One region of the Nonomuraea sp. NPDC051298 genome, then DNA from elsewhere that is predicted to be linked to it. Evidence: riboswitches for the same ligand, from Rfam matches in the RefSeq annotation. Region 1 holds a riboswitch; the other holds the start of a gene.
What was found. Region 1 has a riboswitch for cyclic di-AMP ahead of ACZ6S0_RS07535 (C40 family peptidase). Riboswitches for the same ligand answer to the same signal wherever they lie in the genome.
Positions count from the first base shown of each region.

Region 2: it holds a riboswitch for cyclic di-AMP, as region 1 does, so the genes downstream of both, ACZ6S0_RS18970 (hypothetical protein) here and ACZ6S0_RS07535 (C40 family peptidase) in region 1, are expected to answer to the same signal.

Region 1 covers NZ_JBVJIM010000002.1:479,878-494,026, forward strand. Annotated here, with positions in the region: gene ACZ6S0_RS07510 (phosphotransferase family protein) at 1-186, opposite strand, end outside; gene ACZ6S0_RS07515 (NYN domain-containing protein) at 331-1,653, shown strand; gene ACZ6S0_RS07520 (C40 family peptidase) at 1,739-2,713, shown strand; gene ACZ6S0_RS07525 (DUF6632 domain-containing protein) at 2,725-3,207, opposite strand; gene ACZ6S0_RS07530 (winged helix-turn-helix transcriptional regulator) at 3,287-3,973, shown strand; cyclic di-AMP (ydaO/yuaA leader) riboswitch at 4,564-4,730, shown strand; gene ACZ6S0_RS07535 (C40 family peptidase) at 4,891-5,325, shown strand; gene ACZ6S0_RS07540 (gluzincin family metallopeptidase) at 5,724-6,575, shown strand; gene ACZ6S0_RS07545 (M48 family metallopeptidase) at 6,998-8,251, shown strand; gene ACZ6S0_RS07550 (glycosyltransferase family 4 protein) at 8,272-9,372, shown strand; gene ACZ6S0_RS07555 (carbohydrate ABC transporter permease) at 9,404-10,318, opposite strand; gene ACZ6S0_RS07560 (carbohydrate ABC transporter permease) at 10,315-11,187, opposite strand; gene ACZ6S0_RS07565 (ABC transporter substrate-binding protein) at 11,187-12,476, opposite strand; gene ACZ6S0_RS07570 (AMP-dependent synthetase/ligase) at 12,720-14,149, opposite strand, start outside.
Region 2 covers NZ_JBVJIM010000005.1:411,860-426,008, forward strand. Annotated here, with positions in the region: gene ACZ6S0_RS18890 (sensor histidine kinase) at 1-277, opposite strand, end outside; gene ACZ6S0_RS18895 (response regulator transcription factor) at 274-930, opposite strand; gene ACZ6S0_RS18900 (hypothetical protein) at 1,101-1,628, shown strand; gene ACZ6S0_RS18905 (efflux RND transporter periplasmic adaptor subunit) at 1,628-2,761, shown strand; gene ACZ6S0_RS18910 (ABC transporter ATP-binding protein) at 2,770-3,480, shown strand; gene ACZ6S0_RS18915 (ABC transporter permease) at 3,480-4,700, shown strand; gene ACZ6S0_RS18920 (TetR/AcrR family transcriptional regulator) at 4,746-5,414, opposite strand; gene ACZ6S0_RS18925 (hypothetical protein) at 5,475-5,765, shown strand; gene ACZ6S0_RS18930 (VOC family protein) at 5,835-6,476, opposite strand; gene ACZ6S0_RS18935 (rod shape-determining protein) at 6,648-7,631, opposite strand; gene ACZ6S0_RS18940 (GNAT family N-acetyltransferase) at 7,690-8,277, opposite strand; gene ACZ6S0_RS18945 (SCO6745 family protein) at 8,274-9,152, opposite strand; gene ACZ6S0_RS18950 (CGNR zinc finger domain-containing protein) at 9,268-9,798, shown strand; gene ACZ6S0_RS18955 (PadR family transcriptional regulator) at 9,873-10,370, opposite strand; gene ACZ6S0_RS18960 (hypothetical protein) at 10,590-10,718, shown strand; gene ACZ6S0_RS18965 (DUF5302 domain-containing protein) at 10,768-10,968, shown strand; cyclic di-AMP (ydaO/yuaA leader) riboswitch at 11,130-11,264, shown strand; gene ACZ6S0_RS18970 (hypothetical protein) at 11,442-12,146, shown strand; gene ACZ6S0_RS18975 (alpha/beta fold hydrolase) at 12,214-13,059, shown strand; gene ACZ6S0_RS18980 (DUF4032 domain-containing protein) at 13,082-14,149, opposite strand, start outside.

The DNA of each region.
Region 1 (14,149 bases):
GCAGCGCGTAACGTCTCCGTCCCAGGAGGCGGTGAAGAACAGGGTCTCGCTCGACAGCCCGTTCTCCGACGGCCTGGACATCTCCGACACCGCGGCGCTCGCGCCCACCTGGGAGCGCAGCCAGGCGGTGGCGCGTTCCCGCAGTTCCGCGAGGTCACGGGTGGAGGTGCGCAGTTGCTCGGTCATGACCGGCCTCCCGGGTGGACATGAGCCCTTTGACAGTCGTATACCGCCTAGCAAGCGCTTGTCCATATACGGGTGGCCGTTACGGTCAGGTACGCAACAGCCGTACCCTTGTCTGAAAGGGCATGTCGCGAAGGGACAAGTGGGATGAGTTCAGCGGGTGAGGGCCTGGCTCGCCCGCTTCCCGAGCAGGTGCGGCTCAACGTCGTCGACCTGGCGTCTCAGGTTCTCGGCGCGGTGCCCGCTGCGTCCGTGCCGCCGCCGCTGCGGGGCATCGCCAAGTTCGACCCCCGCAAACGGGCCAAGCTGGGCGGGGCCCCCATCGCGGCGCAACTGGAGAACGACAAGAAGTTCCGCGAGCTGGTCGCCGAGTCCGTGGCGGCCGGCTGGCCCGAGCTGGTCGCCTCGCTGGCCGAGGGCAACGTCCCCCCGGCCGCCGACCCGGTGCTCGTGGCCGCGGCAGCCTACCTCACCAGGCCGCCGGGCTGGGCGGAGATGATCGAGGCGGCCCGTACCGATCTGGAGCAGACGGCCGTGGCGGCCGAGAGCTCCGAGCGCGAGGAGGCCGTGGCGCGGCTGCGCGAGCAGCTCACCGCGCAGAAGAGCGCGGCCAAGGAGGAGACCGACCGGCTGCGCGAGCAGATCAAGGCGGCCCGCGCGGAAAACTCCGATCTGCGCCGCAAGCTGCACGACGCCCGCGAGCGGGCCAAGTCGGCGGTGCGGCGGGCCGAGGAGATGGAGCACGCGGCCGACGAGGCAAGGTCGGCCGCCACCGCCGCGGGCAGCGGCGCGGAGTCCGAGCTGCGGCGGTTGCGCGAGCGGCTGGCCGACGTGGAGAAGCAGCTCGAAGCCTCGCGCCGGGCCGCCCGCGAGGGCCGGAGCATCGAGGACGCCCGCATCCGCGTGCTGCTCGACGCGCTGCAGGACGCCTCGGCCGGGCTGCGCCGCGAGCTGGCCCTGCCCACCACGATCAGCCGGCCCGCCGACTCGGTCGCGGCGGTCACCGGTGAGCGCCCCGGGGTACGCGGGGTGCCCGCGCGAGCCCTGGCCGACGACGACCCCCAGCTCCTCGACCAGCTCCTCGCGCTGCCGCAGGTGCATCTGATCATAGACGGTTACAACGTCACCAAGACCGGCTACGGCACACTCACCCTCGCCGACCAGCGCACCCGGCTCATGAACGCGCTCGGCGGGCTGGTGGCGCAGACCCGGGTCGAGGTGACCGTGGTGTTCGACGGCGCGGAGCTGAACGCCCCCGTTCAGGTGGTGGCGCCGCGCGGGGTGCGGGTGCTGTTCAGCGCGCCGGGGGAGATCGCCGACGACGTCATCCGCCAGCTCGTACGCGCCGAGCCGCCAGGCCGGGCCATCGCCGTGGTGTCGTCCGACCGGGAGGTGGCCGAGTCGGTCAGGCGGATGGGCGCCAGACCCGTTCCGTCTGGCTTGCTGCTGCGTCGGCTGAGCCGCGCATAAGTTATGAATTGCCGGGTTTGGGCGATGCCTCACCCGTCCCTTCTGTACTATTTCGCCCCAGGTGGAATCCCTGGGAGGCGACGCTGTGAGGTTCGGCGGGGTACCGGTGGCCGCGGGGCTCGCGTTCGGGCTGGTGCTGACTCCTCTCGGAGCGGCCGTCGCTGACCCCGAGCCCACGCTCGCCCAGGCCAAGGCCAAGCTCGACAAGCTCAACGACCAGGCCGACAAGGTCGTCGACCGGTACAACACCGCGAACGAGCGCTACAAGAAGGCCAAGACCACCTACACCAAGCTGAACGACGGCTACAAGCGCAAGCTGGCGACCGTCGCGGACCTGCGCGCGCAGGTGGTCGGCATGGCCGTCGACAGCTACCAGCTCGGCGAGGACGTCACCTCCTGGCCCGGCATCGTCGGCTCGGAGAACCCCGCGGGGATGCTGGCGGGGCTGGCGGTGGCCGGGCAGCTCGCGCGGGAACGGGCCCAGAAGCTGGCCGTGTTCGACCGGGAGAACCGCGGGCTCAAGGGCGAGCGGGACAAGGCCGAGGCCGCGCTGAAGGACGCCGACAAGGAACGGGACTCCGTCCAGGAGGAACGCTCCGAGGTGCAGAAGCTGATCACCCAGCAGAAGAAGCTGCTGAAGAAGCTGGGGGCGTACAACCCCGGAAACCCGGACAGCGTCGGCATCAAGTACACGGGGCCCGCCTCGGGGAACGCGGCCGCGGTGCTGCGGTTCGCGTACGCGCAGGTGGGCAAGCCGTACATCTACGGCGGCACGGGGCCCAGGGGGTACGACTGCTCCGGGCTGACGCAGGCGTCCTGGGCGGCGGCGGGCGTGTCGTTGCCGCGTACGACGTGGCAGCAGTGGGCGTGGGGGGCGAACCGCAAGGTGGACCTCGACGACCTGCAGCCGGGGGATCTCATCTTCAGCGAGGGGCTGGGGCACGTCAGCATCTACGCCGGCAACGGGGACATCGTCCACGCGCCGCAGACGGGCGACGTCGTCAAGGTCGTCAAGCTTTCCGCGTACGGCCGCAACCTGGTCGGCGCCATCCGCCCCTGACCCGGGCGAGGTCATCGTTCGGCCGGCACCTTCTCGGCGGGCCTGAGGAAGAAGATGCCGAGGGCCAGGATCAGGATGAAGGGGATGTCGGTCAGGAACTTGCTCCAGTAGCGGTCCAGGTCCGTGGCCGCCTGCGCGACCATGAGCAGGGCGTGGGCCAGGTTGGCCCACATCGTGAAGGACAGGAACGACCTGTGGGCAACCGGGTTCCTGGCCGCCGCCAGGAGGAACACGGCCCACACGATGTAGATCGCGAACAGCATGGGCGGCACGTGGGCCTGCTCGTGGCCGGAGCTGACGTCGTTCCAGATCGTCCAGTTCAGCGGGCCACCGGTCTCCGCCAGCAGGGGTGTCCGCACCATGAACCCGATGAAGAGCGGTACGAAGATCACGAGCGACAGCACGCCGTAAACGCGTAGGAACACGGCGAGGGCGCGCGGCCTTCTGTCTTGGTTGTGGTCGTCCATGTCGAGCCTCTCTCGCAGCCGTTGCATGGTCGGACACTACAACTCTCTAGTTGGAAAAGACAACTATGAAGATGGATTCAAGGACTGTCGCTGGTAGGGTAGGAGCATGGCGGGCAAGCGGAGTTACGGCGATGGATGCGCGATCGCGCACGCTCTCGAGCTCGTGGGAGAGCGCTGGGCGCTGCTGGTCGTGCGGGAGCTGATCCTCGGGCCCAAACGTTTCACGGACCTGCGCGCCGGTCTGCCGGGGATCAGCGCGGACATCCTGACCCAGCGCCTGCGCGAGCTTACGGACGCCGGCATCGTGCGGCGCCGCAAGCTCTCCCCGCCCGCCGGCTCCTGGATCTACGAACTGACCGATTGGGGCGCCGAACTGGAGCCCATCGTCACCGACCTCGCCCGCTGGAGCAGCCGCTCCCCCTCGCTGCCACACGGTGCCCCGCTCAGCGCCGATTCCGCCGCCCTGTCGCTGAAGGCCCTGTTCGCGCCCGCTGTCGGCGAAGCGCTCCACCTCGCCGTTGGCCTGCGGCTCGGCGAGCACCATTTCCTGCTGCGGGTGGACCGTGACCGCCTCCACCTGGCCCGCGTCGACTCCGGCCTGCCACAGGCGGACCTGGTCATCGAGACCAGCCCGCAGACCCTGGCCGCCGTGCTCGGCCGCGCCCGCACTCTCGACGACGTCCTCACCCGGGGTGACCTCACCCTGGCCGGACCGCGGGCCACCGCGGAACGCTTTCTACGCCTCTTCGCGCCCCCGGAGCCGATCGCCGAAATGTCGGCGCGTCAAGGGTAGGGGGTGGGCGTGCGGCTGGACGCTCGTGCGTGAGTCGCTCGTGCGCGGCGCTGACTTCCGGCTTCCCGCTCGGTCCTCGTCACCGGCTGTCCCCGGCGGAGGCGCTTCGACTTCGCTACTATCCACCATAGTAGCTATGTTGATCTCCGGGGCAGGACCGGGCTTTCTTCAGGCCATTTGGGTATGGCGACGGATCGTAGAGTGTGGCGATATTTCGCGAAATGTGTGGTGATGGCGGACCGGTGGGCGGCCGTTCGAGGGTGTTCGCGGAATCGGCGTCGGTGTGACGGATGTGACGAAAGGGATGTCTGGGACCTGACAATCTTGGACGTGTCCAAGTGTGAGCAGGGTCACATTCTGGTAACGAAGCTTGGGGTTCCAGCAGGGGTTTCAGCTCTGACATCACCCTCTGTCTGATCTTTACAGCCCGGTGTGCGCTTTGCCGATCCTTGAACCTTCGGCGTAGCTTCTGGCGTCGTCGCGGTGCACAAGCCATGTCCCCCGCGAACCGGCATCGGTCCTCCCGATGTGAGACAGACAAAGATCCGCCGGTCGCCCCCGATACCCCTCGAGGAGCAGCACCCTCATCGGGCGGCGACCTGCCGAATCCGTGCAGTCATGAGGCACGGAGCCGGGGACCCAGCGATCCCGTTTCTTCCCGAGGGATCAGGGGTGAGTCGGCGCGCGAGTCGCGCCGTAGGGCTACTTCCAGGCCCGAATCCGTCAGCTAACCCGGTAGGCGTTCGTGGAAGACGCGAGGAGAAATCCTGTCCACCTCCCTGCAGAACCCCCGCCTGTCCCGCTTCGCCCTGAGCGGCGTAGCACTCACGATGACCGTGACGGCCGGAGGTCTTGTCCTCCATGCCCCCACGGCTCAGGCGACGACGACGAGCGACTCGGCCGGAACGACGGCGACGGTGGCCACCACCGCCGGCGCCTCGAAGACGGCCACGGCTGCCCGGCAACGGGCCGCCAAGGTCGCCCGGCAACAGGCGAAGGCCCGCAAGGCCGTCGCCGCGGCCAAGGACCAGATCGGTGACCCGTATCGGTACGGGGGCACAGGGCCTGGTTCGTTTGACTGCTCCGGCCTCGTCCTGTTCGCCTGGAAGAAGGCCGGCGTCAAGCTCCCGCGCGTGGCGAGCAGCCAGTTCGCCCGCATCAGGAACAAGATCTCCTGGCGCAACCTCAAGCCAGGTGACCTGCTGTTCTTCAGCGGGCTCGGCCACGTGGGCATGTACGTCGGCAAGGGCAAGATGATCCATTCACCACGGACGGGTGAACGGGTACGCATCGACAAGCTGGACGGATGGCGCAAGTCGTCTTTCGTCGGCGCGGTCCGTCCCGGCATGTGAAGAAGCCCCGCCCGGATTCCCCCCGATCCGGGCGGGGCTCTCGCCTGTCCCCACGGGCGGCCGCGAATCCGCCCCCGCAGCACGCGGCTGCGGCGGCTGCCAGGCGGTGGAGGCGGTGACCTGGAGGTGGCCACGAATCCGCGCAAGCGCACGTGGCGGCTGCCAAGCGGCAGCCGCGAACTCCCCCAAGCGCACGTGGCGGTTGCCAAGCGGTAGCCGTGAATCCGCCCGAGCGCACGTGGTGGTTGCCAAGCGGTAGCCGTGAATCCGCCCGAGCGCACGTGGTGGTTGCCAAGCGGCGGCCGTGAGTCCGCGCAAGCGCACGTGGTGGTTGCCGGGCGGTGGCCGTGGATTCGCGCAAGCGCGGGCACGAGTGCCGGGCGGCTACGATCGGCCCCGTGTCCGAGCAGGTGAGCCGACGAGCCGTGGTGGCCGTCCTCCTGCTCCTGGTTCCGGGCGCGGCACCGCTTCCCGATCCCTCTGCCCTGCCCCCGGAGATGCGCGACCTGTGGCCCGGCCGCACGGTCGTCAGCCGGGGCAGGCACTCCGTGGTGGCCGGGCATGACTCTGCCGGGCGTGACTCCGGCGGGCATGAGCCCGCCGGGCACGACGCCGCCGGGCTCGCTGATCTGGCCCGGAGGGCGGATGCGGCCGGGCTCCGTGTCTCCGCCGTCCTGGGCGGGCGGGTACGACCGCTCGTCGTCGTTCCGGCGTCCGCCCGCGAGGCCGCCGCGCTGGCCGGAGTGGACCGGCTCGACGGCCTGGCCGCCGTGGCCGACCGTGGGCGCGTGATCGTCGTCCCCGAACTCTTCGCCACCCTCAACCCCACCGGCAAGGACATCGTCCTGACCCACGAGCTGACCCACGTCGTGGCCGGGACCGAGGGCCTGCCGGTCTGGCTCTACGAGGGGTTCGCGGACTACGTGGCCTACCGCGACGCCGGGTTGCCCGTCGCCACGGCGGCGGCCGAACTGGCGGCCGAGGCGCGGGCCGGGCGCCTGCCGAGCGCTTTGCCCGGACCTGCGGCTTTCGCGGCGGACGGGTCCGACCCGGTCCGGCTCGCGCGTGCGTACCAGGAGGCTTGGCTGGCGTGTCGCTTCTTCGCTGACCGGTTCGGTGAGGGGACCCTGGTGAGGCTCTACCGTGCGGCCCAGCGGGCGGGCGTCGATCGGGCGCTCGCCTCACTGGGCCTCTCCGTCGCCACGCTGACGGCGCGGTGGCGCGAGTACGTGCGGGATCAGCTCGTGTGAAGGGGAGGCAGATGAGCGAACGGCGAGATGAGGAAGACGCGCCGCACGACACCGGCAGGCCGGAAGCGGAGACGCCGGTGACGGGCGCGCGAGAGGCGGAGACGTCGGCGGCCGGGACGCGCGAACGCGACGTGCCGGACGGAGAGATGGCCGCCGTAGGGGTGAGCGCCGCACACTCTGACGGTGCCGCACACTCTGACGGTGCCGCACACTCTGACGGTGCCGCACACTCTGACGGTGCCGCACACTCTGACGGTGCCGCACACTCCGACGGCGACGCGCACTCAGGCGCGGACGGGCGTTCGGGGTCGGACGCGGACCTGGGAGGCGAGCGGCACGCGTGGGGTGAGTCCCGCTCGGGGCCGGAGCCCGGCGGCGACGCGGCGGCCTCCGGCGGCGCGGGAGGGACGGGGGAGGCGGCCGTGGCGGCGTCAGGGAACGGCGCGCTGCGACGGCAGGCCGGGATCGCGCTGGCGCTGCTCGCCCTCGTGATCGTGGCCGTGGCCGCGTTCAGCACCCCCTGGCACGTGCTGACCGGCGGCCCGCCCGATCCGGCGCGCGACTTCAGCGCCGCCCAGATCGCCAGGTCGCAGGCGTTCGACGCGGCCACGAGCCTGCCGAGCTACCTCTCGCTGGCGCTCACGATCATCTTCGCGGCGGTCCTGGTGGCCACCCCGTTCGGGGCCAAGGTGCTGGGCCGCCTCAAAGGCCCCTGGTGGGTGCGGACGATCCTCGGCGTCGTGGTGCTCACGGCGATCGTGGAGCTGTTCAGGTGGCCGCTCGGCATCTGGTTCGAGACGATCCTGCGCGACTACGGCCTGTCCACCCAGGACTGGGGGAGCTGGACCGGGGACCGGCTGAAGAGCCTGGGCGTGGAGACGTTCCTGCTGTGCGTGATGCTGCTGGCCCTGGTGGCGCTGGCCCGCAGGTTCAGGCGGTGGTGGATCCCCGCGGGGGTGGGCGCGTTCGCGCTGGCGGTGCTGGCGTCGTTCGTGTATCCGGTGGTGTTCGAGCCGCTGTTCAACGACTTCACCCCGATGGCGCAGGGCCCGCTGCGGACGAACCTGCTCCAGATGGCCGAGCGCGACCGGGTGCCGGTCGAGGACGTCCTGGTCGCCGACGCCTCACGCAGGACGACGGCGCTCAACGCGTACGTGTCGGGCTTCGGCGCCACCCGCCGCATCGTCGTCTACGACACGCTGCTCCAGGCCCCGCAGCCGGAGGTGGAGCTGGTCGTGGCGCACGAGCTGGCCCACGCCAAATACAACGACGTGCTCTACGGCACGCTCATCGGCGGTCTGGGCGCCGGTCTGGGGGCGATCGTCCTGTTCCTGGTGTTCGATCCGCTGCGGCGTCGCGTCGGCGTCGCGTCGATCGGCGATCCGCGCGCGGTGGGCGTGGTCATGGGGCTGATGACCATCGGCTCGCTGATCATGGGACCGGCCCAGAACGTGATCAGCCGCCACATCGAGGCCAGGGCCGACCTGCACGCGCTCGATCTCACCGGGGACCCGGCGACGTTCATCGCCATGCAGAAACGCCTGGCGGTCACAAATATTTCGGATCTGTCGCCGGATGCGGTGGAATATGTGCTCTATGCCTCCCATCCTCCAGGTCCCGAGCGCATCGCCATGGCCCGCGCGTGGGCCAAGCTGAACGGCGTCCCCGTACCGTGACCGATCCCGTGACCGCCCCCGTGGGCGGCGTGCTCTTCGTGACCAACGACTTCCCGCCCAGGCCGGGCGGGATCCAGTCGTTCGTGCACGGGCTCGCGCTGCGCACGCCGGGCGTCACGGTCTACGCCCCCGCCTGGCCGGGCAGCGCGGAGTTCGACCGGCGGCAGCCGTACCGGATCGTGCGGCATCCCCGCAGGCTCATGCTGCCGACACCGGCCGTCGCGCGTACGGCGGCCGGGTTGGTGGCCGGGTACGGCGTGCACACGGTCGTGTTCGGCGCCGCCGCGCCGCTCGGGCTGCTGGCCCCCCGCCTGCGTCGGGCGGGGGCGCGGCGGGTGGTGATGCTCACCCACGGCCACGAGGCGTCGTGGGCGAGCGCGCCGGGCTTCCGCTCGGTGCTGCGCAGGATCGGCGCGCACGCCGACGTGGTGACGTACCTGGGGGAGTACACGCGCCAGCGGCTGGCCGCCGTCATCCCGGCGGCCAAGCTCGTACGGCTCGCGCCCGGCGTGGACGTCGAGCAGTTCCACCCCGGCGCGGCCAAGGCCGAGCTGGGCCTGCCGGGGCGGCCGGTGGTCGTGTGCGTGTCGCGCCTGGTGCCGCGCAAGGGCCAGGACCAGCTCATCAGGGCCTGGCCCCAGGTGCTGCGCTCGGTGCCGGACGCGGTGCTGCTGCTGGTGGGCGGGGGGCCGTACCGGAAGGCGCTGGAGCGGCTGGCGGCCGGGCACGAGTCGGTCAGGTTCACCGGGACGGTGCCGGCGTCCGGCCTGCCCGGCTACTACGCGGCGGCGGACGTGTTCGCCATGCCGTGCCGTACCCGGTTGAAGGGGGTGGACGTGGAGGGGCTCGGGATCGTGTTCCTGGAGGCGTCCGCCAGCGGGCTGCCGGTGGTGGCGGGCGCGTCCGGTGGCGCTCCCGACGCGGTGCGGCCCGGCGAGACCGGCCTCGTCGTGGACGGGGCGGACGCGGGGGAGGTGGCGCAGGCCGTCGTCGAGCTGCTCACCGACCCCGACAAGGCGCGCAAGATGGGCGCGCGGGGCCGCGACTGGGTGACCGGCGAATGGGCGTGGGACCAGGTGGCCGCCCGCTTCGGAGGCCTCCTCCGTCCGCCGGACCACTAGCCGGGACCGGCGGACGGAGAAGGCCGCCGGGTCACCCCTTGGTCGAGCCGAGCGTGAGCCCGGCCACGAACTGCTTGTGCAGGAGCTGGAAGACGATCAGCGTCGGCAGCGCCACCAGCACCGACCCGGCCGCCAGCAGGTTGAAGTCGGTGAAGAACTGGCCGCGCAGGTTGTTCAGCGCCGAGGTGACGGGCAGCTTGTCGCCCGACGACATCAGCACCAGCGCCCACAGGAAGTCGTTGTACATCCAGGTGAACTGCAGCGTCGACAGCGCCGCCAGCACCGGTCGGCACAGCGGCAGCGTCAGGCGCCAGTACCGCTTCCACACCCCAGCCCCGTCCACCAGGGCCGCCTCGGTGATCTCCTCGGGGATCGTGCGCATGAAGTTCGCCATCACGAAGACGCAGAAGCCGAACTGGAACGCCACGTGGATGAGGATCAGCCCCAGGTAGGAGTCGTAGAGCGACTGCGAGTCCGACAGCCAGGCGGGCAGCGGGACGAGCGTGTAGAGGGTGTAGAGCGGGGTGATGAGGACCTGCGGCGGCAGCAGGTTGCCCGCCGTGAACACGATCAGCAGCGCCCTGCGGCCGGGGATGCGCAGCCGGGCGATCGCGAAGGCCGTGAACGAGGCCAGGAAGAGCGTCACCGCCACCCCGGGGACCACCACGATCAACGTGTTGAGGTAGTAGCGGGGCAACTCGGCCTGCGTCCACGCCTGGCCGTAGTAGTCGAGCGTGAGGTGCTCGGGCAGCGAGAAGTAGCCAAGGCGGGCGGTCTCCTCGTACGGCCGCAGCGAGGCGTACACGGCGAGGACGAGCGGCAGCAGCCACCCCAGCCCCACCAGCGCGAGGAAGACGTGCAGCAGGATCCGCAGCGGACGGACCGGCCGGCGCGCGGGCGCGCGGGCCGCCTGCTGGGCCGGGGGAGCGGGGGCGGTCAGCGTCATCGCTCCTCCTTGAACAACTGCGACAGGTACGTGACGATGAACCCCAGCGAGATCGCCAGCAGGATCACCGCGATCGCCGAGCCGAACCCGATCCGGCTGGCCTCGCCCACGATGTTCTCGGTGACCAGCACCGACAGCAGCTCAAGCCCGTTCCTGCCCTTGTTGACGGCGTAGACGACGTCGAACGCCCGCAGCGCCTCGATCACCGTGATGACCAGCACGATCACGTTGACCGGCCGCAGCGTCGGGAACACCACCCGGAAGAACGCCTGCCGCTCGCTCGCCCCGTCGATGGCCGCGGCCTCCTTCAGCGCCGGGTCGACCGCCTTCAGCCCGGCCAGGTAGATGATCATGACGTAGCCCACGTGCCGCCAGGCCGCCGCGACCATGATCACCCAGATGTTGATCGAACGGTCTCCGAGCCAGTCCACGTTCAGCCCGGTCACCGCGTTCAGCACGCCGTAGTCGGAGGAGTAGACGAGTTGCGCGATGAAGCCCACCACGGCCAGCGACAGCACGACCGGCATGTACAGGGCGCTCTGGTAGACCCGCGACAGCCGCAGCCGCCGGTCCAGCAGCACCGCGCAGAACAGCCCGAACGGCGTGGCGACCAGCCCCAGGAAGGCCAGCCACAACACGTTGTTGCGGACCGCCGACCAGAACGGCGGATACTCGGCCGCCAGGTCGTGGTAGTTCTGGCCGCCCACCCACTCGATGGGCCCGATGCCGTTCCAGTCGGTGCCCGACAGCCCGATGGAGGCCAGCGTGGGCCCCCAGATCAGGCCCACGTTGACGATGACGGCCACCCCCAGCCCGATGACCAGCACGGTCAGATCCCGGGCGGAGTAGCGACGGGTCTTGACGGCCATCAGCGGAAGATGTTCGCCTTCTGCTGCTCGATGCCGGCCAGCAGCGGGTCTATCTCGTCGGGTTCGCCGACGAACGCCTGCAGCGACGGGATCATCACGGTCGAGGCGAAGTCGGGCCGCGTGTCGCGGTCGAGGAACTGCGCGATGTGCGTGGCCTTCGACACCAGCTCCGCGCCGCGCTTCTGCAGGGAGCTGTAGCCGGAGGTGTCGGCCTTGGAGCTGGCGGCCAGCGTGCCGGGGTCGAGGCCGGTGGCGACGTTCTGGGCGGACGCCTGGGCGAAGTGCTTGAGCAGGGCCTTGGCGCCGGCCACGTTCCTGGCCTTGGCGGAGATCATGTAGCCGTCGATGGGGGCGTCGATCGAGTCGGTCCCGTACGCGGGGTTGATCTCGGGGAAGGTGAAGAAGTCGAGGTCGTCGCGGTCGGCCTCGGGGATCTGCTGGGCGACGAACATCCCGAGCAGGTACATCCCGGTCTTCTTCTGCGCGAGCGACTGCGCGGCCTCCTGCCACGTACGTCCCAGCGCGGCCGGCTGGTGGAACTCCATCAGCCCCCGCCAGGTGTCGAACACCTGCCTGACCCGAGGGTCCGTCCACGACTCCTTGCCGCCCATGAGGGAGACGTGGAAGTCGTAGCCGTTCGTGCGCAGGTTGAGGATGTCGAACGTGCCCATCGCCGGCCAGCCGTCCTTGTCGGCGAACGCGATCGGGATCAGGCCGTCGGCCTTCATCCTCCTGGCCAGCGCGGTGAACTCGTCCAGCGTGGCCGGGGGCTCGTACCCCTTGTCCCGCCACAGGCTCTTGCGGTAGAAGACCGCCCACGGGTAGTAGGTGAACGGCACGAAGTACTGCTTGCCGTCGACGCCGGTCGACTGGTCCTTGAACGCCTGCGTGTAGTCGCCGCCGATCTCCTGCCACACGTCCGAGATGTCCACGGCGAGCCCCTGCTCGGCGAAGAACTGCATCCGGTAACCGGCGAACCAGGTGAACACGTCGTCGGGCGTGCCCCTGAGATAGCGGTTGATGTTCTCCTGGAACGTGTTGTGGTCGACCGTGTTGATCCGGGTCGCGGCCTGCGTGAAGCTCTTGACCACGGTGTCGAGGGACTTCTTCGGGATCTCGTCGGAGGCGTTCGAGCCGATCGTGACCGTGCCCAGGGCGCCTGGGCCCGTGCCGGACGGCCCTGGGGCGGGGGCGCCGCCGGAGCCGCACCCGACGAGGGCGGCGGGGACGCCGAACGCGGCGGCTCCGAGCAGGAGATTTCGGCGGGAGATCGGCGGCTGTCGGTCCATGGTGGGTTCCTCCTTGCCGGATCCTGCACATTCCCCCGAGTTCGCTCATCTTCCTTCATCGAAAAGCCAACATTTCGGACTGTCAACGCCCGGTTTCCTGACGACGGCGGGAAGGCGGCAGCGTCGCCTCCGTTCACGGCGCGGAACGGGACGTGTCCAAACCTGTTGGGATGTGGGGTGTTGCGAGGCGCGGGCGCGACCGGCCGGGCGCTCTACTATCGTGGCTAGTAGAGCGCCGCGCCGCTAGTGGCCCTCGTACAGCTCGTCGATCTCCTTGGCGAAGTCGCGCATGATGAGGCTCCGCTTGACCTTGAGCGTGGGCGTGAGGTGCCCGCTCTCCTCCGTGATGTCCCCGCCGAGTATCGTGAACTTCTTGATCTGCTCGGGATGCGACACCGTCAGGTTCGCCCGGTCCACCGCCGCCTGGATCTGCGCCCGCACCGCGGGGTCGTCGCGCAGCCCGTCGATCGTCGACCCGGCGGGCACCGCCTCCGGGTCGAGCGTGATCAGCGCCGCGACGTACGGCTTCCCGTCGCCCACGACCATCGCCTGCGAGATCAGCGGGTGGGCGCGCAGCGCGTCTTCGAGCGGACCGGGCGCGACGTTCTTGCCCGCCGCCGTGACCAGGAGCTCCTTCTTGCGTCCCGTGATCCACAGGTAGCCGTCGGCGTCGAGCTTGCCGACGTCGCCCGTGTGGAACCAGCCGTCGGGGTCGATCACCTCGTCGGTGGCCTCGTCGTTGTTCCAGTAGCCGGGGAAGATGTTGCGGCCCTTGGCCAGGATCTCCCCGTCGTCGCCGATGCGCAGCGTGACCCCAGGCAGCGGCTTGCCCACGGTGCCGATCTTGTTGCCGCCCGGCATGTTGACCGAGAGCGGGGCCGAGGTCTCGGTCAGGCCGTAGCCCTCGAAGACCTCGATGCCCACACCGCGGAAGAAGTGGCCGAGCCGGTCGCCCAGCGCCGAGCCGCCGGACACCGCCGCCGAGAGCCGGCCGCCGGTGGCCGCGCGCAGCTTGGCGTAGACCAGCTTGTCGAACACCGCGCGCCGCAGCCGCAGCCCGAGCGGCGCGCCGCCCGCGCTCTCGGCCTTGCTCCAGGCCACCGCCACGTCGACCGCGCTGGCGAAGATCTTGCCCTTGCCGCCCGCGATGGCCTTCTGCTCGGCGGCGTTGTAGACCTTCTCGAACACGCGCGGCACGCCCAGCAGGAACGTCGGCTTGAAGTCCTGCAGGTCGGGGGCGACGTTCTTCATGTTCGGGGTGTGCGCGATGACCGCGCCCGCCTCGACCAGCACCACCTGGATCATCCGCGCGAAGCTGTGCGCCAGCGGCAGGAACAGCAGCGCGGCCGGCTCCTTGCCCGCGAACAGCGGCTCCAGCGGGCCGCGCAGCACGTTGAGCGCGGTGAACAGCAGGTTGTCGTGGGTGAGGCGGCAGCCCTTCGGGCGGCCCGTGGTGCCGGAGGTGTAGACGATCGTGGCCAGGTCGGCGGAGCCGACGCTCTTCCTGCGCTCGTCGAGGTCGGAGTCGGTGACGTCGCCGCTCTCCGGCGTGGCGTCGACCCGCCAGACCGGCGCCAGCTCGGGCGCCGCCTCCCTGAGGGCCTCCTCGTGCCCGTCCAGCTCGACGAACGCCGCCTTGGCCTCGCTGTCGCCCAGGATCCACCTGATCTGCT
Region 2 (14,149 bases), on a different contig from region 1:
CGCCGCGCAGCTCCATCTCCTGCTGCCGCACCCACTCGACGGCCTCTTTCCCGTAGACCGTGACGCCGTCCCGCTGCAGGAAGATCTGCTTGGTCATGCCGGGCTCCGAGCCGAACCGGTCCTCGAAGGTCCGGTTGAGCTGCTGGTTGAACAGCACGTACGTGACCCCGAGCAGCGTCAGGCCCGCGACGAAGAACAGCGCGCCGTACACGAGGGTGAGCCGTAGCCGCAGCGTGGGCCGCGGCCGTCGGAGGAGCGACGGCGACGGGAGTCTCATGTGATCCGGTATCCCACGCCCGCCACGGTCTCCACAACCGGCGGGTCGGCGAGCTTGCGGCGCAGCTTGAGGATGGTGAGCCGGACCACGCCCGTGAACGGGTCCGCGTGCTCGTCCCACGCCTTCTCCAGGAGCTGCTCGGCCGAGACGACGTTGCCGTCCGCCCGCATCAGCTCCGTCAGCACCGCGAACTCCTTCTTCGACAGCGGTACGAACCGCCCGTTCCTGAACACCTCCCTGCGCGCCGGGTCGAGCGTGATCCCGGCCCGCCGCAGCACGGGCGGCACAGCCGGACGTGAGCGCCGGCCCAGCGCCAGCACCCGGGCGGCCAGCTCGGGGAAGTGGAACGGCTTCGGCAGGTAGTCGTCGGCCCCCAGCGACAGGCCGGTCACCCGGTCGTCGGGCTGGGCGGCGGCCGTGAGCATCAGCACCCGCGCGTCGCACGCCGAGGCGACCAGCTCGCGGCACACCTCGTCGCCGTGTACGCGCGGCAGGTCCCGGTCCAGGACGACCACGTCGTAGTCGTTCACCGCGATCCGTTCCAGCGCGGCCGCCCCGTCGTGCGCCAGGTCGACCGCGTGGGTCTCCTCGCGCAGCCACTCGGCGATCGCGCCGGCGAGCATCGGCTCGTCCTCAACCACCAGCACCCGCATGGCGTATCTCAGGCCCTTCCATCCGCTTGTAGAGCCGAGTCTGACCGAGAAGACATTCGCTCCGAATAAACCGCGGACGGAAACGCTGAGGAAACACCCGGCCCTATTGCATCTCACCTCGAACGACCCGAACGGCTCGAACGACGTTCATTCGACGGAGGAGAACACCCATGCGAGGACGAGTCCTCAGCGCGCTGGTCACGACACCGATCGCGCTCACTCTGTTCCTGACCGGCTGCGGCGCGGACGGCGGGGGCGGGGCAGACGTCGCCTCGGTCAGCGGCGGCGGCACCCAGGCCGCGGCCAGCGCCAAGCCGAGCGTGGACCCGAAGGAGCAGTCACTCAAGTTCGCCCAGTGCATGCGCGAGAACGGGGTGGAGGTGCCCGACCCCGACCCGAACGGCAGGGTGATGATGAAGTTCGACGGCAGCGTGCCGCGGGAGAAGGTCGAGGCGGCCCAGGCCGCGTGCAAGGAGTTCGCCCCGAGCGGCCAGATGCAGGGCGGGGGCGACCCCAAGATGGCCGAGAACATGCGCAAGCTCGCCCAGTGCATGCGTGACAACGGCGTCGAGAGCTACCCCGACCCCGAGGGCGGCGTGATGCGCATCACCGGCGACGTCGGCAACGACCCCGACTTCGAGGCCGCGCAGGCGAAGTGCCAGAAGGAGTCCGCTGAGGCCGGTATGGGAGGTTCTTGATGGGGATGGCCACCCTCGACGGAAAGGCGGAGCCGGGGGCCACACCGCCCCGGCAGCGCCGCCGCCGTGGCCGGGGGAAGCTGGTGGCCGGGCTTCTGGTCGTGGTGGCCGCGGCGGGTGGCGCGCTGGTCGCGGTGAACAGCGCGGGCCTGCTCGACGGGAGCGCCGGGCCGACCCAGTCGGCCAGCGCCCTGCCCCCGGCCACGACGCCAGTGACCAGGCAGACACTGAACGAGACCAGGGACGCCGACGGCGAGCTGGGCTACGGCCCGGTGACCACGGCCACGAGCCGGCAGCCCGGCACGATCACCTGGCTGCCCGAGAGCGGCGCGAAGATCACGCGTGGCAAGTCGCTGTACCGGCTGGACAACAAGCCGGTCATGCTCCTGTACGGCGACACGCCCGCCTACCGTGACCTCAAGGTCGGGGTGGAGGGCAAGGACGTCGAGAACCTGGAGCGGAACCTCAGCAAGCTCGGCTACGACGGTTTCACGGTGGACGAGGAGTTCACCTATGACACCGCCGAGGCCGTCATGGAATGGCAGGAGGACCGTGGCCTGGACGAGACCGGTGTGGTCGAGCTGGGCCGGGTGGTCTTCGCCTCGGGTGAGGTCCGGGTGGAGAGCCTCGACTCCGAGAAGGGCCAGCCGGCGCAGCCGGGCCAGAAGGTGCTGACCTACACGGGCACGGCCAAGGTCGTCACCGTGCAGTTGGCGGCCGAGGACCAGCGGGTGGCCAAGAAGGGCGCGAAGGTCGACGTCACGCTGCCGGACGGCAAGAGCGTGAAGGGCAAGGTCACCGAGGTGGCCACGGTCATCGTGCCGGGCGAGGCCCAGAACGCCGACCCGGAGACGCGGGTCGAGGCGCTGGTCTCGATCGGCGACGCCAAGGCGGCCCGTGGGCTGGACAAGGCGTCGGTGGACGTGACGTTCACGGCCTCGCAGCGCAAGGACGTGCTGACCGTGCCGGTCGCGGCGCTGGTGGCGCTGCAGGAGGGCGGGTTCGGCCTGGAGGTCATCGAGGGCGGCAGGTCCCGGTACGTCGCCGTCGAGACGGGGATGTTCTCCGGAGGGCGGGTCGAGGTCTCGGGGGACGGGCTCAGCGAGGGCATGACCGTGGGGATGCCGAAGTGACGTATCCCATGATCGCTCTGTCGGGCGTGTCCAGGACGTACCCGGGTGGGGTGGCGGCGCTGAAGTCGGTGTCGCTGCGCATCGCCCACGGTGAGCTGGTCGCCATCGTGGGCCCGTCCGGGTCGGGCAAGTCGACCATGCTCAACGTGGTCGGCACTCTCGACCGGCCGTCCACCGGCAGCATCCACATCGACGGGTACGACGTCTCGAAGTTGTCCGACAACCAGCTCTCGGCGCTGCGCGCGACCACGATCGGGTTCGTCTTCCAGTCCTTCCATCTCGCGGCGAAGGTCCCGGCGCTGGACAACGTGGCCGACGGCCTCGTCTACACGGGTCTGAGCAGGGCCGAGCGCCGTCGCCGCGCCGCCGCCGCGCTCGAACGGGTGGGCCTGGGGCACCGCATGGACCATGAGCCGCACGAGCTGTCCGGTGGAGAGCGGCAGCGGGTGGCCATCGCCAGGGCGGTGGCGGGCGACCCGCCGCTGCTGCTGGCCGACGAGCCCACCGGCGCCCTCGACTCGGTCTCGGGCACCGGTGTGATGGAGCTGCTGCACGAGCTGAACGCGGCGGGCACGACCATCGTGATCATCACGCACGACCGGGAGATCGCCGCCAGCCTGCCCCGGCAGGTACGCATGCGCGACGGCCAGATCATCTCCGACTCCGCCCTCAGCGAGGAGCCCGAACCCGCGGAGCCCGTGGAATCCGGGGTGGCCTGATGGCGGCCATCGAGGTGCGGCGGCCGAAGCTGTCCCCGGCCAGGATGCGTGCGGGCGACGTGATGCGGGTCGGCGCGGTCGGCCTGCGTACCCGGCCGCTGCGGGCGTTCCTGTCGGCGCTGGGCATCGCCATCGGCATCGCGGCCATGGTCGGCGTGGTCGGGCTCTCGTCGTCCTCGGGCGCCGAGCTGGACCGCCAGCTCTCCGCGCTGGGCACGAACCTGCTCACCGTCGGCTCGGGCACGACGATCCTGGGCGAGGCGGCCAAGATGCCGGTGGACGCCGAGTCGATGATCGAGCGGATCGGGCCCGTCGAGTCGGTCTCGTCGATCGGGAGGGTGGCCGACGCGAAGGTCTACCGCTCCGAGCAGATCCCCGAGGCGCAGACCGGCGGCCTCGTCGCCTACGCCGCCCGCGTCGACCTGCCGGCCACGGTCGGGGCGACCCTCAGCAGCGGCACGTGGCTCAACGCGGCCACCGAACGCTATCCCGCCGCCGTGCTCGGCTGGGCCGCCGCCCAGAGGCTGGGCATCGGGTCGGCGAGCCCCGACACCCAGGTCGTCATCGGCGGCCTCCGTTTCACGGTCGTCGGCGTGCTGAACCCGGTGGCGCTGGCCACGGACCTGGACAGCGGGGTCATGGTGGGCTGGCCGGTGGCTGAGGAACGACTGGGCTTCGACGGGCATCCGACCACGCTGTACACGCGCTCGGAGGAGGCCAAGCTGGAGTCGGTACGCCAGGTGCTGGCCGGCACGGCCAACCCCGAGGCCCCGAACGAGGTGGACGTCTCCCGTCCGTCCGACGCCCTGGCCGCCAAGCAGGCGAGCAGCCAGGCGTTCGCCGGCCTGCTCCTGGGCGTGGGCGCGGTGGCCCTGCTCGTGGGCGGGGTCGGCGTGGCCAACACGATGGTCATCTCGGTCCTGGAACGCCGGGCGGAGATCGGCCTGCGCCGTTCGCTGGGGGCCACCAGGGGGCAGGTCAGGACGCAGTTCCTGGCGGAGTCGCTGCTGCTGTCGGCGATCGGCGGGACCGGCGGCATCCTGCTCGGGTCGGGGGTCACGATGGGGTACGCGTTCTACAGCGGCTGGCCCTCGGTCGTCCCGGTCTGGGCCACGGCGGGCGGCCTGGCGGCGACCCTGGCCATCGGCGCCATCGCCGGACTCTACCCGGCTGTCCGCGCCTCGCGCCTGTCACCGACGGAAGCCCTCTCCACGCCGTGACCGCGAGGCCGGGGGGCGGGCCCGGCCTCACCGGCCTCACCGGCCTCACCCGGAGGCGGCCTCACCGGCGGCCTCACTGGGGGACTCGCCGAGGAGCTGGGCGGCCAGCGTGCGGCCCGCCCACTCCTCGAACCGTTCCTGCGACCACCCCCGCTCCCGCACCAGCAGCAGGTACAGCTCGGGGCTGAGCAGTCCGTAGAGCACGTCGGCGGCCAGCTCCGGCGAGACGTCCCGCCGCGCTCCCGGCTTGGCCATGAGGGAGCCGGCCGCCGCGCTCTGCACCACGTGGCGCGGGTCGGTGTCGCTCGGCCAGAGCGCCGCCACCTCGGGGTCCATGGCCACGGCCGTGTCGAGCACCTTGGCGATCGGGGCGACCCGGGCGAGCACGGCCCGGGTGCCGCGTACGTGCGCCCGCAGGTGCTCTGCGGCCGTCCGCGCCGCCATCGCCTCCTTGAACCAGTCTCGTTCCATGGTCGCCACCGGCTCGTCGTCGCCCGCGACCGTGACGTCGACCAGCTCCTTCAGCAGCGTGCGCTTGTTGCCGAAGACGAAGTAGATCGTCTGCACGGCCACGCCCGCCAGCTCGGCGACGTCCTGCAGGTTCGTGGCGCCGTAGCCGTCGCGGACGAACAGCTCCCCGGCCGCCTTCAGGATCTTCGCCCGGGTCTCCCTGGCCTTCAGCGCGCGCTTGCCCGCCCTCTTGACGTCGCTCATGGTTGTAGTTTAACTCTAGTTAAGGAAGCTAGAAGTCAACTCTAGAGAAGGACTCCAGTCATGGCCTTTCTCCGTGTCGTCCGCTTCACCGCCGACCCCGCCGACGCCGAGCAGGTGCTCGTCCGGCGCGCGGCGCTCATCGACGCCGTACGCGGCCGGTTCCCCGGTCTCACGCAGACCCGGCTGGCCAGGGTCGACGAGAGCACCTGGGTGGACTCCTGGTGCTGGGACTCGCCGGACACCCTGGCGGCCGCCGTCGCCGTCGCGCACGACCTGCCCGAGTCGGGGCCGGCGTTCGCGCTGGTCAAGGACGCGACGAGCGAGGAGGGAGAGATCGTGGACGAGCGCTGAGCCCGGCGGGCGCACAGGCCCTGGAGCGGCCCGCCCCTCCCAGGGCCGCCCCTCCTACGGCCGCCCCTCCTAGGGACGCCAGCGGCGCAGGTTCGTCTCCCGCTCGTACGCCTGCGGGTCCGGATACGTCACCAGCTCCACCGTCGCGCCCCAGGGCGTGCGGCAGTAGACGTACCTGTTGCGCCCGCCCGCTGTGTCGGCCCCTGGGCCCGCCTCCGGTCCCGGCGCGGACACCGGCTCCGACAGCGACGTCCCGCCCGCCTCGATCACCCTCCGCAGCGCCTCGTCCAGGTCGTCCACGTACACGGCGACGTGCTGCCAGCCCAGATCGCACGGCACCACCGCCGGGGCCTGCCGCGGGCCGCCGAACTCGAACAGCTCGATCCCCGGGCCGTTCGGCAGTCGCAGCATGCGTACGGCCACCTCCACCGTCCCCTGCGGCACCCCGAGCCGCCGCTCGGTCGCCCAGCCGCCCTTGGGCCCGTGCTCGCGGGGCAGGGTGTCGTAGAGCACCTCGGCCCCGAAGGCACGGGCGAAGAACTCGGTGGCCGCGTCGAGATCGGGAACGGTCACCCCGACATGGTCGATGCCACGGACGTTCGCGGGCACAGTCGGGGGCACGGCCGGGCGCACACGCCTGGGGCCGGTCGTGGGCAGGGGAGTGAGAGGGGCGGTGGGCGCGGTCATGGGAACGGTGATGGGCGCGGTCATGGGTCGCCTCCTGTTCTGGCCGACGGGGTCGAGCCGGTCACGGGCGGACCGTCGAACGGCAGGTCGCCGGGGCCGACGGTCAGCCTGGCCGATGGTCAGAGGTCACGCGCGTGGTGTCGGTCCCGATGGCCAGGTCCGCGTGCCGGTCCCTGGTGCGGAACGGGTCGTCGCTCATGTACGCCCGCCCCGGATCCTCCCGATCAGTCCAAGTTCGTCCACGCACCGGCCGAGCCCGAGCGCCACGGCCTCCAACGGGCGTTCCGCGCGGCGTACGGGCATGCAGAGGGCCTCGCGCAGCCGGTGCCCGAGCCCGCGCAGCAGGGCCCCGCCGCCGACCAGCACCGCGCCCCGCTCGCCGAGGTCGGCGGCCAGCTCGGCCGGGCAGCGTTCGACCGTCTCCATGGCCGTCCGCGCGATCGAGTCCACCGGTTGCCGGGCCGCCTCGAAGATCCGTCCCACGGGCAGGACCAGCTCGTGTTCGCCGCCGGTGTCGGGGTCGCGGGCCGTGACCACGATCTCCGCGTCGTCACCGCCCGCGCGCCGCTTGGCCGACTCCGCCTCCGCGTCGTCGAGCAGCAGCCCGTGCTCGTGCTCGACGTAGCGGGCGATGGCCCTGTTCACCGCGCGCCCGCCGTACGGGACGGAGCCCGTCGCCACCACCGACTCGCCGGAGAGCACGGCGATGCGGGCGGCGTCGGTGCCGATGTCGATGACCATGTAACCGGTGCGGTCCGTGAGCGTCAGGCCCGACCCGAGGCCCGCGGCGAGCGCGTGCGGGACGAGGTGCACCGTCCTGGCATCCGACTCGTACGCGATGTCGCGCAGCGCCGCGCGGTCGATCGGGGTGGAGTCGCCGGGCAGCGCCATGACCACGCGCGGCCGGGCGTACGGGTGCCAGTGCACCTTGCGCAGGAAGTGGCGGATCATGCGCCGGGCCAGCTCGGCGTCGGCCGGCAGCCCCTCACGGACCGGCCAGCACGTGCGGCCGCCCGCCTCGGGGGCGGCGGCCTCCGAGCCGTACCGGATGACCTTGCCTGTGCGATCATCGCACATGACTGCGGAGGGTTCGTCGAGCACGATGCCCTTGCGCTTGAGATAGATGCGCGTGCTCGCCGCCCCCAGATCCATCGCCAGGTCGCGACCGAGAATACTCATCGCGGGGTTCATTTCCTGACGTGCTCCAACACAACACCACGAACTGAACCGCTCCCCTTTACCCGCCCTCTGCCGCCCGGTCGCCCGGCGACTTCGTCCGCGAGGGCGGGTGGGGCTGCTCCGGACCTCGCCGCGTGCCAGGTGACACGAACACCACGACGTCCGAGTCCTCGCCGGCTCGCAGCCAGCCGGACCGCTCGTACAGCCGGACGGCGTCCTGGGCGCTCGGTGCGGTCAGCAGCCAGCTACGCCGCTGTCCGCACAGCAGGTCGAGAATCCGCCCCGCCAGCCCCTGCCCGCGCGCGTGCGGGGCGACCGCCAGTTCGTCCACCTCCAGCGCGCCGACGAGAAGCTCGGCCGTCCGGCCGGGGCCGAGTGCCGCGAGCACCTTGCCGTAGGCGCGCCCGGTGGGGAACGGCGAGGCGGTCGGCCACGCCGTACCGAAGCCGCAGGGTTGACCGCCCTCGGTGGCCAGGATCGCCCGGAACCCCGGCCTTGCTGTGTCGGCGGTGAGCCGGTCGCGGAAGGCGACGACCGCGTCCTCGCTCTCATGCCACGGCGGGCCGGTGAACGCCGCACGGTAGACGCTCACCAGCTCGGCCCGTCGTGCGAGCGTCTGCGGGCCGGTCAGCGGATCGAGTCTCATGCCGGCGCCGGCACCTTCCCGATGCCCAGCGTGCTGGTCATCGGCAGCAGGCCGGACTCGAAGACGGCGCCCAGCAACGGGAGGTTGAGCTGGGCCAGCCGTTCGGCGCGCTCGGCGCCCAGCGCCCGCCACGGACCGGCGGCGAGGTGGTCGGTCATCCGCTCCACCTGGTCGCGCAGGTCCCGCCCGCGCTCGGTGGCCTGCCCGTCGGCATCGACCAGCCCGCGGCGAGCCAGCCGGTCGTGCGCCGCGGCCCACTCCTGCTCGTCCCAGCCGCGTCCGGCGAAGTTCGCCACGGGAGCCGCGCCGATCGCGGCGAAGGAGACCAGCGCCTCGCAGCCGTCGAGGTCGGCGGCCCTCAGCGCCGTCAGGTGCCCGTCGCCTCGATGCTCGCGCAGCACCGTGTACGCCTGCCAGAGCACGAGATGCGGCTCGTCGGGCCAGGGCAGGTCGAGGTTGGCGGCGGCCAGCGGCCGGTGCTCCACGCTCACGCTCTCCGCCGCCCGCCTGGCCAGCTCCGCCGCCTCGGCGACGTCAGGACCGTCGAGCCGGTCGCCGAGCAGGGCGCGACAGGTACGGTCGACCGCGCGCATCCGGGCGTCCAGGACCTTCTCGGGGGCGGCCGTCGCCCAGATCGCCGGAACGTACCCGGCGACCATGGCCGGGCTGAAGCTGTAGGCGGTGGCGGTGACCAGCCGCGGACCGGCGGCCCCCAGTGTCGCCCAGCGCCAGGCGAAGTAGCTCGGCCACCTCGACCCGACGTCGTGACCGAGTCGCGCCGCCTCCTCGAACGCCTGGGGCGAGAAGTACAGCATCGCGTGCACCGGCTCGATCTGGTGCCACATCCTACGAGAGAGGCCCGCGTGTTCCGACATCAATACCTCACTGTCTAGATAAACTACGCCAGTGACGGTAGACCCATGGCGCATCACTGGTCAATCGCAAATAGACAGTTATGTCGAGCGGCATGTGCAGCGCGCCGTCCTTCTGGTGAACGAGTTGGCCGTCGACCGGGCGTACGGGCGGCGGGTCGCGCCGCCGACCACGGGGCCCGACCGCCGGGCGGCGATCCAGGAGGCGCTCGCGGCGGCCGGGTCGGCACGGAGCGAGTCGCTCACCCCCGCCGACGCCGAGGTGCTCGCGGCCGTCGCGGCTCAGCTACGACCCGCCTTCGGCGCGGGAGAGCGGGCCGAGTCCGTGATCGAAGGTCTCAATCGGCTGCTCGTGCGGCATGCGGCCGTCCCCAACCTGCACGGCCGACCGGACGGGCCCCCCGTCCTGGCCTTCCATCGCGCGGACGCGAGCCTGGTCGACGCCTGGGTCGCGGACGCGGCCACCGCCCTGGCCATGGTGATCGGAGTCGGTCAGGGGGCGAGACTCCGGTCCTGCGAGGCCGCGAACTGCGAGCGGGTCTTCCTCGACAGCACGCGCAACGCCTCCCGCAGGTTCTGTGGCCTGTCGTGCCAGAATCGCGCCAAGGCGAGCGCCTACCGCCTTCGCCGCGCGGCGAAGGCCGACTGAGTCGCGACTGCCCTGACCCCCGTCCGCACAGGCGCCGCGCGGCAAAGGTGTGGAGTAAGGCGCCGTCGGCGGGGCTACTGGTGGTCTTTGAGGTCGGCCAGGGTTTCCTCGGCCCACCGGATGCCGGTGCGGGCCTGGGCGAGGCCCAGGTCGAGGGCGTACCGGCCGAAGCGGTCGCGCGGCTCGCAGTCCAGCGTCTCCAGCCGCGCCTCGAACTCCGCCTTGATCCGCTCGACCACCCCGACCGCCTGGTCCCGCGCCATCAGCGGCAGCAGGAACGCCTGAAGCGCGATCTCGCTGCGGACCGCCCTCGCGGGCGCGTGCTCGACCATCCACGTACGCAACTCGTGCTCACCCTCGGCGGTGACCGTGTAGATCTTGCGCCCTCTCGCCCCCTCCGCCTCGACCGCCACGAGCCCGTCGGCGGCCATCTTCACCAGCTCCGGATAGATCTGCGTGTGCCCGGCCTGCCAGACGTGGTTGAGCGAGCGCTCGAACTTCTTGGCCAGGTCATAGCCGCTCGCGGGGCCGACGGCCGAGAGCAGCCCGAGCAGGGCGATCCGTAGGGACATGCCCGCCAGCATATCGAAAAGTTGACATGTCAAGACTTACCTATCACTCTTCACAGGTGAAAACTGACAGCAAGGGCAATGGCCTCATCTTGCTCGCCGTGCTCGGCGGGATGTTCCTGGCGATGCTGGACCAGACGATCGTGGGCACGGCGCTGCCGCGCATCACGTCCGAACTGGCCCGTCCACGGTCTGGCGGCCGCGCACGCCTCCGCGGCCGCGGTGGTCATCCCCGCGCTCGGGGTGGCGGGCGCGGTGATCGCCCTGGTGGCGCTGGTGGCGCTGCCGAACAACCGGCTGCGTACGCCCGCCACGCCACACTCCAAGGTCGAGGCCGGTTTCGCGTCGTGAGCGGTGCCGTGCGAAGCTGTGACTTGTCCCCAATACCTTGGAGGTCCTCATGGCGGATACACCGGAGCCGGAAGTCAGCGAAACTCCCGAGGACGAGATGAAGCGCAAGTTCCGCGAGGCGCTGGAGCGCAAGCGCGGCCAGCACGCGGGCTCGGGCGCGGGTGGCAGGGGCGGCGACCCATCGAAGATCCACGGGGCGCACGGTCCGGCTGCGAGTAAAAGATCATTCAGGCGCAAGAGCGGCGGCTGAGGCTGGAGTTCTCCGGGGGTACGGGATGCCGTGCCCCCTTTTTCTTCCCGGTCAAAGGTAGATCTTTTGTCCGATTCATGATGAAACGTTGGCAATGTCCGGTTCCGTCATTACAGTAATCGCCATTACCAGCCGGTGACCTAGTCCTTACCCAGAAGGGCAGCCGGCCGGCGCCGAATCCCGAACCCCCTCGGGAGCCGGGGAACCACCTCTTGGGGCGAATCCGGCCTGTGCCGGTAGGGCATCTCCACGCCCGAACCCGTCAGCTAACCCGGTAGGCGTGATGGAGAGGACATACCCCATGCACCAGCGCGTCGTACCCCCAGACCGCTTGCTGACGGCCGCCAACTGAACGGCCCCCTTCCTCAGGTACGCATCGTGCGCTCCGCGTAGTCAACGCCCAGCGCTGTGCCCCGCTGTGCCGTTTTGCGGGCGCAACCTCCCTGTCCCCCCGTGAAGGGTGTTGCTGTTCCATGATTGCCTGTTTTGGTCTGCGTTCCCTCGCCATCCTCACCGCCATCGCAGTCGGCGCGCTCGTCCTGGTCGGCACCGCCGCCCACGCCGACTCGGCCGACAACGAGAAGATCCTGCTCAAAGGGTCGACCACGGCCTCGTACTTCTGGGACGACTCCTCCGGCCGCGCCGGCGACACGGGCCTGCCCGCCAGCGGCAAACCCATGCAGAAGGGCCTGGCCGCGAGCCCGAGCTGGCCGCTCCTGACCGAGGGCTACGTGGTCTACAAGGGCAAGAAGGCGCCCTTCTTCGTGGGCGACCGCGGGCCGGGCGAACCGTCGAACCGCGGGATCATGCTGGACCTCGACGCCAAGACGTTCGCCGACCTGACCGGCGGCAGCTTCAACGCCGACACCCTCGGCGTGGACGGCGTCGGCGGCCAGGGCCACATCGAGCTCGACTACGTGATCACCAAGTGGGGCGACGGGGTGGGCAAGAAGAACCACCCGGTGCCGTTCTCGACCGGCGCCTGGTCCGAGCGCGACAACAACCCGGCCACCCCTCCGGCCGACCAGGAGCCCCCGGCGGTCGACGGCGACGCGGCCGGTGACGGGGTGGAGAACCAGGGCGGTTCCGTGAGCACCGTGCTGGTGGCCGGCACCCTGACCGCCGCGGGCGCCGCGCTGCTCGGCAGCGACCGCCTCCGTCCCCTCCTCGTGCGCTGAGACTCCTCCCATCGTGAGCGCGGGCCCTGCTTTACGCCGCCCGAACCAGAATGACATTCTGGTCTCCGTGACGAACCGCGTAGCCGCGAACGGCATCGACCTCGCCTACGAGAGCTTCGGCTCTCCAGAAGGACGCCCGCTGCTCCTGATCATGGGCCTCGGCGCCCAGCTCATCCAGTGGGACGAAGCGCTCTGCGAACTCCTGGTGGAGCAGGGACACCACGTCGTGCGGTTCGACAACCGCGACGCGGGCCTGTCCACGCACCTCCACGACCTGGGCGTCCCCTCGGCGGGGGCGCCCGCGCCGTACCTGCTGGACGACCTGGCCGACGACACCGCCGCGCTCATGGACGCCCTCGGCCTGCCCGCCGCCCACGTGGTCGGGGCCTCGATGGGCGGCATGGTCGCCCAGACGCTGGCCATCCGGCACCCCGGGCGGGTGCTGACCCTGACCTCGATCATGTCCACGCCCGGCCCCTCCGTGGCCCCGCCCACCGAGGCCGCGGCGGCCGTCCTGATGAGCCGGCCGCCCGCCGATCGCGCGGCGGTGCTGGAGCAGGCCGTACGCACCTGGTCGACGATCGGCTCACCCGGCTACGAGCTGGACCGGGAGAAGATCGTCGCGCGGGCCGGGCTGGCCTACGACCGTTGCTTCGACCCGGCGGGGACGGCGCGGCAACTGGCCGCCATCATGGCCTCGGGCGACCGTACGGAGCTGCTGGCCGGGGTACGGGTGCCCACGCTCGTGCTGCACGGGGAGGCCGACCCGCTCGTCCCGCCGGCCGGCGGCCGGGCCACGGCGGCGGCGATCCCGGGGGCGCGGCTGGTGACGTACCCGGGGATGGGGCACGACCTGCCGCCGGCCCTGTGGCCCGCCATCGTCGCCGAGATCACCAAGCTGACCTCCGCCTGACCCGGCGCCCTCCCCAGCCGGGCTACGGGGCGGGCTCGTCGGGCAGCAGCGCCTGCTCGTCGCGCTTGTGCACCAGGATGTTGCCCACGTACGACGTCACCGCCGTGGTCAGCCCGACGTCGGAGCCCGCCTGCTCCGACAGGTACCAGCGGTGGTCGAGGATCTCGTGGAAGAGCTGCGCGGGCTCCAGCTTGCCGCGCAGCTCGACGGGGATGGCCTCGACCGTCGGCTGGAACACCTCCGCCAGCCACCGGTGCGCCACGATGGCCTCGTCCTCGTGGCGCAGCCCCTTGGCCACCCGGAACCCGTCGAGATCGTTGAGCAGCCGCCGGGCCTGGTTCTCCTCGACGTCGAGACCGGTCAGCCGGAGCAGCCGCCGCTGGTGGTGGCCGGCGTCCACGACCTTGGGCCGGACGATCAGCCGTCCGGTGCCGACCTTGCGCCGGACCATCATCTCGGCCACGTCGAAGCCCAGCAGGTTGAGCCGCCGGATGCGGTGCTCGACGCGGTGCCAGTCGACCTCGTCGATGATCTCGCTCTCGTTGATCTCGTTCCACAGGCGGTGGTAGCGGGCGACGACGTCCTCGGCCGTCTCCATGGGGTCGATCGACGGGTGCAGCAGCCCGCCGGCCTCCAGGTCGAGCATCTCGCCGAAGATGTTCGTGTGCGCGGTGTCGATGTCGCCCAGCCGCTGCCCCTCGCTGATCATCGGGTGCATCTCACCGGTCTCCGCGTCCACCAGGTACGCCGCGAACGCTCCCGCGTCACGCCGGAACAACGTGTTGGACAACGAGCAGTCGCCCCAGAAGAAGCCGTTCAGGTGCAGCCGCACCAGCAGCACGGCCAGCGCGTCGAGCAGCCGGGTGAGCGTGTCGGGGCGCAGGGTGCCCGACATGACCGCGCGGTAGGGGAGCGAGAACTGCAGGTGCCTGGTGATCAGCGCGGCGTCGAGCCCGTCCTCGCGGCCGGTGACGTACGCGACCGGCTCCACGGCGGGCGCGTCGAGCCTGGCCAGGTCCCACAGGAGCTGATACTCCCGCCTGGCGTACCGCTCGCTGATCTCCTTGATCGCGTAGACCTTGCCCGACAG